Regions from separate parts of the Paenibacillus sp. FSL W7-1279 genome, predicted to be linked through region 3. Evidence: riboswitches for the same ligand, from Rfam matches in the RefSeq annotation. Region 3 holds a riboswitch; each other region holds the start of a gene.
What was found. Region 3 has a riboswitch for ZMP and ZTP ahead of purT (phosphoribosylglycinamide formyltransferase 2). Riboswitches for the same ligand answer to the same signal wherever they lie in the genome.

Region 1 (4,197 bases), 180 kb from region 3:
GAACAACAACGGAACCGGGCAGAGAAGCAGCAGGGTCTGCATATGTGGCGCTAGGTAATATTCGAGCGCATCTGAAGCATTCAGATGCATGATATAAGCGGCGAGAGCCGCAACAAGCAGCGACCGGAGCGTATAGTGAATCCGTATCCTCAAACTGGACTTCATCCTCCCAATCACCTCCAATCTCAAGCGGATACCTGATGATCCTAAACGGTCCCGGTAATCTCGTTTGGTTTTTCGTCAATCTTTCATCCTTAGGCAGCTATCCACCCAAAAGAGCGTTGACGGCTACAGAGCCGATAAAGACAAGGGTCATTACCAGCAGGCTTAAACCGATCACGAATTTAGTCTTGAAGGTAGTCGACAGCATGAGTAAGCTTTTGAAATCCAGCATCGGGCCGAGCACGAGGAAGGATACGAGCGGACCTACGGTAAAGGTGTGCGTGAACGCCGATGCTACAAAGGCATCCGAAGTCGAGCAGAGGGACAGGATGAAAGCAAACCCCATCATGAACAGGTAAGAAGCGGTGGGACCGTTCCCCAATGCCAGCAGCTCTTCTCTAGGAATGAAGGATTGGATGCAGGCTGTCAGGAATGCGCCAAGAACCAGGTATTTGCCCATTTCGATCAATTCGTCTCCGGCGTGGACAAACAGGCTTCTCCAGGTTTTGGGATGCTCGTGCAGCTTGCGTTCACCAACGGCGGAATCTTGTTCGGAAAACTCTTGTAAGGAACGCTTGAGCGGGTTGTTCCTTGAAAAAACATAGACAAGCAAACCTACCGTTATCGCGACTGTAAAAGCCAGTCCCATCCGGCCGATCGTCACTTCGGGATGCGAACGGAAGGCCATGAACGTCGCAGCGAACACAATGGGGTTCAGGATAGGTCCGCTGAGAATAAAGGTTACAGCGATGTAGGCAGGCATCCCCTTAAGCATCAGCCTTCGGACGACCGGGATCATCCCGCATTCACAGATGGGAAACACGATCCCCAGCATGGAAGCGAACAGGACGCCGATGACCGGGTTTTTGGGCGTGATCCGACGCACCCACTGTTCTTTAACGAACAGCTGAAGAAGGGACGACAGCAGCACTCCAAGCAGCACAAAAGGAAGCGCCTCAAGGAAAATGCCCGTAAAAACCGTTTTTACCTGCTGTATGTCACGGCTTGATATTAGACTTGAATCGTTCTGCAGCCATATCGTCAAGACCGGTATCACGAAGACAAGCGGAATCATGAAGGGCAGCATTTTGAAGATTACCGGATATTTCATTCAAGGCCTCCTGGAGCGAATTGTTCTTAGGACATTCTATGCTTGTACCATCGGCAACATACTCGATTCTTGCAAATTAATCAAAAAGATTACGATTTAATAGGTGAACTTCATGACCGGTAGCGCGAAGTCCAAAGTCGTGGTATATTTAAAAAAGTTATCTGTGTGTTACTGGCGTAGCTTGGGGTACCAAGAGGGAGCACATAGGATCATATGCCGTACGCCTGGGCAAGAGGTAAGGAGACGATTAGTCGCCTTGCCTCTTTATGTTTTTAATACAATGGCGAAGGAGCGGATTAGCATGAGTAAGGAACCCGTAATTTTGGATGGAAAAAAGGTATCCGATGATATTAAGGCAAAGCTGGCGGTGAAGGTACAGGAATTGAAGCAGCACGGGATAACGCCTTGTCTGGCAACGATTCTGGTTGGCGATGATCCTGCTTCGGCGACCTATGTACGGATGAAGGGAAATGCTTGCGAGCGGCTTGGCATCATATCCAAGAAAGTGGTGCTGGAGACCTCGACCTCGACTGAGGATCTGATCGCCGCGATACAAGAGCTGAACGAGGATCCGAATGTCCACGGTATTCTGCTGCAGCATCCGGTGCCGCATCATATCGATGAACGGGCGGCTTTTGATGCCATAGCCATTGAAAAAGACGTGGATGGAGTAACCACGCTCGGTTTCTCGCAAAATGCGTTTGGTTTTGCCGATTATCCGTCTTGTACGCCTGCCGCGATTATTGCGATTATGGATTATTATGATCTGCCGATCGAAGGGAAGCATGCCGTGGTGGTCGGACGCAGTCCGATTCTGGGTAAGCCGGTATCGATGATGCTGCTCAATCGCAATGCTACCGTTACGATCTGCCACTCGAGAACGAGGAACCTCGGGGAGCTTGTGTCCCAGGCGGATATCGTGGTTGCGGCCGTAGGCAAACCTAATTTCATTCAAGGGAGCTGGATTAAGCCGGGTGCCGTTGTATTGGATGCCGGCTACAATAAAGGGAATATCGGCGACTGCGATTATGAAGCCTGCGCGAAGGTGGCATCTGCGATTACACCGGTACCGGCAGGTGTCGGCCCCGTTACGATTGCTACATTGCTGAAGCATACCGTCGAATCGGCCGAGCGAACCGTGCAAGCCTGAAGGAAAACCACAGACAATTTGCATATGAATTAAGATGCGCCCATGAATAAATCCCCTTCGAATCGGTTCATTCCTAGTAAGAGTCTGGAGCTTGGAAAAGATATGGCTCCTGCCATAATAGGCTTGGAGTCTCCATTTCACGGATGCCTGGACGTCATGGTATAGTTAGGAAAAAGCGAAAACGAAGGGGAGAGATTCATGCACAAACGAAACATGATCCATTGTGCTGCCCAACTAGGAGCTGTGGAGGAACAACTGTTCGTTGCAGCGCCGCAAGCGGCTCCCGGGAGCACCGAATGAAGAACACGATTGCAGATATTGCCAAAAAAGCCGGGGTTGCCAAAAGCACGGTCTCCCGTTTCTTGAACGGAGGTTCCGTCAGCAATGCAACACGCCAAAAAATTGAGCTGGTCATTCAGGAAACCGGTTATATTCCGAATTCGTTTGCACAGAGCTTGAAAGCGAAGAAAACCAGCATGATCGGCACCATTGTACCGCGTCTGGATTCATTCTCAGCATCGCAGACCGTTGCCGGCATGGACGAAGAATTAAGGAAACACGGTTATCAGCTTCTTATTATCAATGCAAGCCAGGACTTAACCAGGGAGATTGAAGCGCTGTATGATCTCGCCAGGCAAAAAATATCTGGCATTATTTTATTTGCGACTCAAGTGACGGATACCCATCTTGCCGCGATTCAAGAGATCGGCATCCCTGTCATCCTGTTAGGACAGCAGCATAAGGATGTTCACAGCATGATTTATAACGACTATGCCGCGGGTTATGACATGGGCCGGTATGTGCTGTCCAAGGGACATCGCCATATTGCCTATATCGGGGTGACGGAACAAGACGTTGCTGTCGGAGTTCAGCGGAAGGAAGGGTTTCTGAAAGCGGTAAGCGAGGATAGTGAGGCGAAAGCGGATCTCTATGAGAGTGGATTTAAGATGTCGGATGGTGTAAAGACCGCATGGTCCATTTTTGAGTCGAACCGAACGCTGCCAACTGCCGTGGTTTGCGCTACTGACAATATCGCGTTAGGCGTTATGAAAGCGGCTCATATGAAGGGCATTCAAATTCCGAACGAACTCTCCGTTACCGGATTTGGCGGATACGACGTAACCGAGGTGATTCATCCTGGATTGACAACGGTTAAATATGGATATTCCCAAGCGGGCCATCTCGCCGCACAGCATATAATGAAGCTGGTCAACGACGAGCCTGTGGATTTCCTGACGGTTATGAGCTGCGATATGATTCATCGCGAAAGCGTTGACAATCTAAAATAGGTATTTTATACTGAAAATAACGGAACCGGTTCCAATACTGCTTTTGCCTGGTATTGGAGCTGAGTTCATTATTTTTACTCCTGATTGGAACCGGTTCCACTACAGGTGAGTTAGGCTGATGTTCACGCATAGCATGATCAGTTAGATTTTTTTAGTAAGCCCATTTATAAGGAGAAGAGATATGGACAGAGAACTGAAATACCGACGCCTGGATCAGGCTTCTCCCGAAGAGCTTTCCTCCTTAAAGGAGAAAGTGAAATTAAGCGAATGGAGGCAGAGGTTTCACATACAGCCCATCATGGGCTTGCTGAATGACCCTAACGGGTTTTCTTATTATAACGGGGAATATCACTTATTTTATCAATGGTTTCCGCTGGGTACGTATCACGGCTTGAAATACTGGTACCATACATCCTCGAAAGACCTCGTGCATTGGCAAAACCAAGGCATCGCCATTGAACCTGGCCACCCGCAGGATGCTTATG
Region 2 (4,197 bases), 2.6 Mb from region 3:
GTGGTGCAGGGCCCGCGTGCCGACGCCGTTTCGGCACGCATCGCGGCCGAGCTTGAGGCGGCTGCCCGGCGCGGGGAGGTGACCGGCGTGCTGTCGTTCGACGAGCACATCGGTCACTACCGCGCGGACGTTGCCGTCTCGCTCGGCAGCCTGGCCGCGCCGGAGGAAGCGGCCCGCCGGCTGTACGCCGGCCTGCGCCGGTTCGATGACGAAGGCGCAACCTTCATCCTGGCCGAAGCGTGCCCGGAGCAGGGCCTCGGAGCAGCCGTCATGAACCGGCTGCTGAAGGCCGCGGGACACCACATCATCGAGGTGAATTAAAGCTGCCGCATGAACGCTGTTGGCATCATTTACCCCTTGTCCGCATATGGTGTACAAGACCATGGGACTTGGGGGAATGGGCATGCTGGAGGCGTCTGTCCAATCGGGACAGCTTGCGGCGATTCTGCTGATGGCGGTTGCACTCGGGCTAGACGCATTTTCGCTTGGAATCGGAGTTGGAATGAGAGGCGGTATGCGCTTAGGCCATATGCTGGGCATCAGCTTCATGATCGCGTTGTTTCACATGTTGATGCCGCTGCTGGGCTTATTTGCCGGCCGCTACGTTGGCATGTTACTGGGCCACGTCACAGGGCTTGCTGCCGGCGGGCTGCTGCTTTTATTGGGCGGGCATATGATGTATAACGCCCTGCGGGGCGGAGAAGGGCAGCGAATACATCCTACCGCATTTTTAGGCATGCTGCTGTTTTCGCTTAGCGTCAGCATCGACTCCTTCTCGGTAGGCGTTTCGCTCGGAATGTTTGTGGATGATGTGCTGTTAATCGTAATTTCCTTCGGGGTCGTGGGCGGTTTGCTGTCCATTCTCGGTTTGCTGCTTGGCCGTCAGGTAAGCAATAAGCTGGGGGAGTACGGTGAAATGCTGGGCGGACTGATTTTGGTTATCTTTGGCACCATGTTTATTTTTTGACGCAATATTTGTTACAATAGCCCCAAAGAACCTACGAACGGGAGGAACGGACCGTGAAAAATATACTGTTTGTCTGCACGGGAAATACCTGCCGCAGTCCAATGGCGGAAGGCATGCTGAGAAAGCTTGCCAAACAACGGGGCATTCCGCTGGAAACGAAGTCCGCCGGCGTCTCGGCCGTGGACGGAATGCCGGTGTCCCATCATGCGGAATCCATCCTGCGAGACCAGGATATCCAGGAACGCTTGGTGTCCAAGCCGTTGACCGCGAACCTGGTGGAATGGGCGGATCTGATTCTGACGCTGACCCAGTCGCATAAGCAGTATGCTATAAGGCAGTTCCCGCACGCCGCAGACAAGATGCACACGCTGAAAGAGTTTGTTGAGGATGACCGCCGGGTGCTGGACGATCTGCGGGAGCAGGATAGTCTGTATGCAGCGCTTGAGCTGGCCAGATCTCTGGGCCACGATGTCAGCGACCGTGACCGGGAGCGTCTGATCGAGCTGCGTCAGCGCATCCCGAGCTTCGATATCTCCGACCCTTTTGGAGGCTCGCGGGAGGAATATGAAGCGACGGCCGCAGAGATACGGACGGCGTTGTTCCGTCTTTTGGACAAGCTGGAAGCGGATCGGCATAACTAAGTCTAGCTTTTAGAGATATAAAGCCTGCCATTGGGCTAAAAAGCCACTTGCCTTTCGCATGGTATTGCTTTAAGATGAAGGTGAAAAACAAATGATCCGGTGTAACTGGCGACGAAGTGGATGAAACCACGATGGAGCATCGGAATATACGGCCGGTCGCCTGGGCAAAGAGCATTTGGAGCACAATACGTGCGCCGACTGCTCTTTTTTCGTCTTTTGCGCCCGATTTGGGTTATAATGAAACAAGCTAAAACGCAAAAGCGAACATACGAGGGGGTTTTTCATAGATGAAAATTGCATTGGGTACGGATCATGCCGGCATTCGTCTGAAAGAGGAGATCGTGGAAGTCATTCGGGGTCTTGGACACGAGGTGGAGGATCTGGGCTGCGGCTGTTCCGACTCCGTGGATTATCCCGATTATGCCCTTCCGGTGTGCGAGAAGGTCGTCTCGGGTGAAGCGGACCGCGGCATTCTGATCTGCGGTACGGGGATCGGCATGAGCATTGCGGCCAACAAGGTGCCGGGCATTCGCTGCGCGCTGACACATGATGTGTTCTCAGCTAAAGCGACGCGCGAGCATAACGACAGCAACGTGATTGCGCTGGGTGAGCGTGTCGTCGGTCCCGGACTTGCTGCCGAAATCGTCAGCGCATGGCTGACGACGGATTTTAGTCATGGCGAGCGCCATGTCGGCCGCGTGAACAAGATCAAGGCCATCGAGGAGCGTTACCTGAAGAATGAATCGCGATAAGTGAACGCGTAATACAGCTGCGGCTATCGTGATATGGGATTGAAGCATCTTCTGTGAAAAAATCATCGGGAGGACTGTGTCATGACGGATATCTCCAAGGTTTCCTTGAACGAACAGACAGCGCGTATTGTCCGCGAACTGGCCGAAGCGGCCGATTTAGGCCCGGGTAAAGTGCTGGTCATCGGAGCCAGCACCAGTGAAGTGGTTGGACGCCGAATCGGTACGGGTGGCGCTCTTGAAACGGCGCAGCGGCTTCTCCAGGGCATTGCCGCGGTTCAAGCGGAATTCGGTTTCGCGGTGGCCTATCAATGCTGTGAGCATCTGAACCGTGCGCTTGTCATGGAACGCGAGCTGCTCGAGCGGCTGGGCTTGACGGAAGTGGCGGCAGTTCCCATTCCGGGTGCGGGCGGGTCGATGGCTTCTGCAGCTTACCGCAGCATGAAGGAGCCCTGCCTTGCGGAATCGATTGAAGCCCATGCGGGTGTCGATATCGGCGAGACGCTGATCGGCATGCATTTGCGGAGAGTGGCGGTTCCATTCCGGCCGACCGAGCGTTATATCGGGGAGGCGCGCGTAACTGCGGCTTATACCCGCCCCAAGCTGATCGGCGGAGAACGTGCGGTGTACCGACTCGAGCAGAGGGATGATTCCACGCTGTGCGATTGATTCGAATGAGAACTCGCTTTTTCAATGATGACTACTTGTAGTTTTAAGTTTGCAAGAAAAAATAACGATGGATTATGGGAGGATATGAACATGATGGAACATTTGCGGAAGAGTGACCCGGCTGTATTGGAAGCGATGGATTTGGAGCTGAAGCGTCAACGCAGCAACATTGAGCTGATTGCCTCTGAGAATATTGTCAGCGAAGCGGTTATGGAAGCAATGGGGACGGTGCTGACGAATAAATATGCGGAAGGCTACCCTGGCAAACGCTATTACGGTGGCTGTGAGCGTGTGGATATCGTGGAAGATATCGCCCGTGACCGCGCCAAAGAATTGTTCGGAGCCGAGCATGCCAACGTTCAGCCGCACTCCGGTGCCCAAGCGAACATGGCGGTATATTTGGCAGCCCTGAAGCCTGGAGATACCGTGCTCGGCATGAACCTGGCCCATGGCGGCCATTTGACTCACGGAAGCCCGGTTAACGCTTCCGGCCTTCTGTACAATTTCGTTGCCTACGGCGTGCAAGAAGACACGTTCCTTATCGATTACGACGAAGTCCGCAAAGCGGCATTCAAGCATCGCCCTCGTCTGATCGTGGCGGGTGCAAGTGCCTATCCTCGCATTATTGATTTTGAAAAGCTGGCTGCCATCGCCAATGACGTAGGCGCGTTGTTCATGGTCGACATGGCTCATATTGCAGGGCTCGTTGCGGCAGGTCTTCATCCGAATCCGGTTCCGCATGCCCATTTTGTAACGACAACGACGCATAAGACGCTTCGCGGACCTCGCGGCGGTATGATTCTGTGCAAAAAGGCTTGGGCGCAAGCGATTGATAAAGCGGTATTCCCCGGCTCCCAAGGCGGGCCTCTCATGCATGTGATTGCTTCCAAAGCCGTTGCGCTTGGCGAAGCCTTGGATCCGTCTTTCAAGACGTATGCAGAGAATGTCGTGAAGAACGCGAAAGTGCTGGCCGATACCCTGATCGAGGAAGGCCTGAACATCGTTTCCGGCGGAACCGATAACCACCTGATGCTGGTGGATACCCGTAATCTGGACATCACCGGCAAAGACGCGGAGAAGGTTCTGGACTCCATCGGGATTACCGTGAACAAGAATGCCATCCCGTTTGATCCGACCAGCCCGTTCGTAACGAGCGGTATCCGTATTGGTA
Region 3 (4,197 bases):
GTTCGCCAGCAGGTTGAACAGGACGGCTGCCCCAACACCCCAATTTATGACGATTAAGTACGAATAAGCATCATCCAGGATTTCTGCCGGCGTGTTCATCATGACGAGGACAGGCCTCGTGAATATGACACTCACAATGGTCAGGAAAACCGTGAATACAAGGCTAATCCATATACTCGTTCCCACGCTTTTGCGAACGCCCGCGATATCCTTGGCGCCAAAACGCTGCGCCGTTATGATGGATAAACCTGCCGTCAAGCCTTGGGCAAAGCCAATGACAAAAAACAAAATACTGCCGGTCGAGCCAACGGCCGCAAGTGCGTTCACACCAATGGTGCGCCCAACGATCAGGGTATCCGCCATATTATAAAATTGTTGAAAAATATTTCCGATTAAAAGCGGGATCGTAAACATGATGATCAGCTTGATCGGACTTCCTTGCGTCATGTCTCTCATGTAGATTCTCCTATGCCGTCACTAAACGTTCCTCTATATATTTATTAGATAATATAACGCTATAAAGCCTATAGAGCAGCGCCTTGAAAACATTATAATGGGTGAGGGTCGTTTGTATTCTTGTGTATCTTATCATGAAAGAACATAAATTTCTGCATATTTATCATCAAACCACTAACAAAACTAAGTCACTATGGTCAGAACGGTTCATACCGGGTTTTGATCCGCGAAATCATTTCAATGAAAAAAAGATCAACCGGTAAATCGGTTGACCTTTTTTCAGAAGATTATGGATGCACCACCCTAAGAATCGGTAATGATTAGGCTTCCTCAATAGCAAGTTCATCCAAAGCCTGCTTCGCACGCGAACGCGCTTCCTCTAATGTGCCGCCGGTTGACAACGCAACTGCGACCCGTCTTCCAACCTTGGTCACCGGTTTCCCAAAAATGCGCAGCTGCGTATTCGGAACAGCCAGTGCTTGCTCAGCACCGGTAATTGTGTAGTTCTCCAGCTCTCGCGCAGCTTTCAGCGGACGGCTGGCTCCCGGCGTTATCAATTCGATCTCCGGGATCGGAAAACCAAGAATGGCACGGACGTGAAGCGCGAACTCAGATAAATTTTGCGTCACCAGCGTAACCAAGCCGGTATCATGCGGTCGCGGAGACACCTCGCTAAAATACACTTTATCCGCAGCAAGAAACAATTCAACACCAAACAATCCATATCCGCCAAGCTCGTCGGTAATCGTCCTTGCAATATATTTAGCTTCCTCCATTTGCTCATCGGACATGTTGTGCGGCTGCCAGGATTCGATATAGTCCCCGCTCTCCTGAATATGACCGATTGGCGCACAGAAGCTTGTTCCATTGACGGAGCGAACGGTCAAAAGCGTGATCTCTGACTGGAACGTAATGAATTCCTCAATGATCACTCTGCCGTTCTGCACGCGGCCGCCTTCCATCGCGATGTTCCAGCAGGACTCGATATCCCCTTCGCAGCGGCATACACTCTGGCCTTTGCCTGAGGAACTCATCAGCGGTTTAATTACGCACGGAAAGCCCATATCCAGGACAGCCTGTTTAAATTCCTCATAAGTATCGGCAAATCGATAGCCTGCAGTAGGCAGTCCCAACTCCTCGGAAGCCAACCGGCGAATCCCTTCACGATCCATCGTAAGCTTCGCAGCTCTGGCAGTAGGAATAACCCGGTACCCCTCTTCCTCCAGTCTAACCAGCTCCGAAGTAGCGAGCGCCTCGATTTCGGGTACGATCAGGTCCGGCTTCTCCAGCTCGATGATTGCGCGTAATTTCTCCCCATCCAGCATATCGAGGACATGGCTGTGATCGGCAACATGCATGGCAGGAGCGTCAGCATAACGATCGACCGCTACGGTTTCAACACCCAGTCTCTGGGCCTCAATCACGACTTCTTTTCCGAGTTCTCCCGAACCTAGCAGCAGTATTTTCTTCGTTTTTAACATCGTTGTTTTATCCCCTTCTCGTAGTTTCAGAGACTTATAAAAAAGCAGAAAATAATAAAGAGGTAAGGGAAATAAGCTTCCCTTACCTCTGCCCAGGCGTACGGCCGTCGTCATCTATGTGCTCCCTCATGGTCCCCCATGCTACGCCAGTTACACATAAACCTATACATTGTTATTTAAATCATACTTAATCTTCCCGTTAATTGCAATATCACCGTAAGGCGACATTAGGATTTAGACTTCAGCATATCGATGGCATCCTTCAGCGATTGCGAAAGCCACTTCTTAGGGTGGATTTATCGCCAAAACGAGAAATTTCGTTATTGATCTATCGCTTTAAAGGATTGATGAATGATAGGGTCCAACATATAATATGGATAAATTCATTCCTGTCAGATATTTGAAAGGAGACTTGCTGTGCTGCCCTATTCCAACCCCAATCATGATTTTGCCTTTGAACAAGCCGTAATCGGAATGGCAATGATATCGCTTGATGGTTCGATTCTTAAGGTCAATTCGGCACTAAGTGATCTATTGGGATATTCACAGCAGGAGTTAACTGCCGGGGCGCCACAAGAAGATAGCAGCATTCGCGCCTTATTGAATCAAGTGGTTTGGAACGCAAGAGCCACTCAAGATCAACAGCAATCCATAACCCAGTTTGAATATGTTTACCACCATCCATCCGATCGTGAAGTATACCTCAGTGTACGTATCAGCGTTAAGGAGGAGCTGGCGCAGAATTTCCGTGGCTGCTTGGTACAGTTTGAAGATCGAACCTTGCTGAGACAACTTATGAAGCAGCTGGAGCTGAAGGAACAGAAGCTAAACGAGAAGGAAAATTCGTTTTTGCAGCTGTTGGAAGGACTCCCCTTATCCGTACTCATAACAAAAAAAGGCATTGTCCACTATGTTAATCCTGCCGCGCTCAGACTTGTTAATGCTGCGCATCCCCGTGACGTCCTCGGGATTTCAACCGACGTGGTAGTCGACGCATCGTACCATAACAAACTGATGAAACGCAGGGCAAAATATGCCGAGAGCGGAGAGATCGGAAGCGTCGATTATCGGATACGCTGTCTGGACGGGCAGGAGAAAATGGTCACGGGATTCACGTTGATCATAAATTATGAAGGCGAGAAAGCGGCCGTCGGAATCTTCAAGGACATCACAGAGCAGCAGATGGAAGAAGATCGCGTGATGCAATCCGAGAAGCTGACCACCGCCGGCCAGTTGGCCGCCGGCATTGCCCATGAAATTCGGAATCCCTTAACTTCGATTAACGGATTTGTAAAATTGCTGCGATCTGCGGAACGAAGCAACGAGCTCTATTTTGAAATCATTGAATCGGAGCTCAAACGCATCGAACTCATTGTCAATGAACTCCTGGTGCTCTCGAAACCGCAGAGCGTTCATGTCAGCGGACCCATCGACGTGTTTGCCATTATGGAACAGATCATTACCCTTATGAAGGTTCAAGCAGCCCTCAAAAATATCGAGATCATCCCTCATTATCCGATGGCACCGGTCTTCGTTCAGGGTGAAGTAAACCAGCTCAAGCAAGTGTTCATCAATCTGCTGAAAAATGCCATGGAAGCGATGAATCAAGGGGGAACCATTACCTTGGACATTTTGCACAACGCTCAAGAGGTTCGAATCATCGTGCAGGACGAAGGGATTGGCATGACGCAGGAACAAATCCAATCCCTGGGACAGCCCTTTGTTACGACCAAAGACACCGGGACGGGACTCGGACTGATGATTACCAAGAACATTATTCATAATCATGGCGGTACGATGAATGTAGAGAGCATACCCAATCATGGGACAACCTTTACGATCCATTTACCGGCTTTATAACGCATACATATTATCGGAATGGTGATGCCAGTTGATAACCGATGTAATAAAAGACTTCTCTGATTAGAAAAGGAACTTTGCTTCTCAGGCTCTGATACGCGCTCCGGGCTGCGGGCGAAGGATTGGCTTCCAATCCCATATCTTCCGCCATCATCATCGCCCGCTTCATATGCAGCGGGTCACTTACAATGAGGTAAGAGGACAGTCCTGCTGAATCTCCTACCTTATTGGCAAAGTGCAGATTCTGCTCCGTGATCGTCGAAGCCGTCTCGACAAGGATGTCACTCTCCGGAACACCATGCTCGATGGCATACTGCCTGGCAACTTCCGATTCGGCAAGTTCATCCTCCGAACTGCGTCCCCCTGTAAATATCAGCTTGTCTACGTACTGCCGGTCATA

Region 1: another riboswitch for ZMP and ZTP. It lies ahead of MKY82_RS20290 (tetrahydrofolate dehydrogenase/cyclohydrolase catalytic domain-containing protein); the one in region 3 lies ahead of purT (phosphoribosylglycinamide formyltransferase 2).
Region 2: another riboswitch for ZMP and ZTP. It lies ahead of rpiB (ribose 5-phosphate isomerase B); the one in region 3 lies ahead of purT (phosphoribosylglycinamide formyltransferase 2).

The regions. Positions count from the first base shown of each region.
Region 1 covers NZ_CP150215.1:4,574,535-4,578,731, reverse strand. The annotation lists gene MKY82_RS20300 (TIGR03943 family protein) at 1-165, opposite strand, end outside; gene MKY82_RS20295 (permease) at 263-1,273, opposite strand; ZMP/ZTP riboswitch at 1,431-1,510, shown strand; gene MKY82_RS20290 (tetrahydrofolate dehydrogenase/cyclohydrolase catalytic domain-containing protein) at 1,575-2,423, shown strand; gene MKY82_RS20285 (LacI family DNA-binding transcriptional regulator) at 2,720-3,712, shown strand; gene MKY82_RS20280 (sucrose-6-phosphate hydrolase) at 3,894-4,197, shown strand, end outside.
Region 2 covers NZ_CP150215.1:6,973,068-6,977,264, reverse strand. The annotation lists gene MKY82_RS31660 (L-threonylcarbamoyladenylate synthase) at 1-321, shown strand, start outside; gene MKY82_RS31655 (manganese efflux pump MntP family protein) at 404-967, shown strand; gene MKY82_RS31650 (low molecular weight protein arginine phosphatase) at 1,021-1,608, shown strand; ZMP/ZTP riboswitch at 1,700-1,781, shown strand; gene rpiB (ribose 5-phosphate isomerase B) at 1,896-2,360, shown strand; gene MKY82_RS31640 (TIGR01440 family protein) at 2,442-3,026, shown strand; gene glyA (serine hydroxymethyltransferase) at 3,117-4,197, shown strand, end outside.
Region 3 covers NZ_CP150215.1:4,399,347-4,403,543, forward strand. The annotation lists gene MKY82_RS19440 (MATE family efflux transporter) at 1-456, opposite strand, end outside; gene purT (phosphoribosylglycinamide formyltransferase 2) at 777-1,937, opposite strand; ZMP/ZTP riboswitch at 2,021-2,101, opposite strand; gene MKY82_RS19450 (ATP-binding protein) at 2,355-3,797, shown strand; gene MKY82_RS19455 (YdcF family protein) at 3,808-4,197, opposite strand, start outside.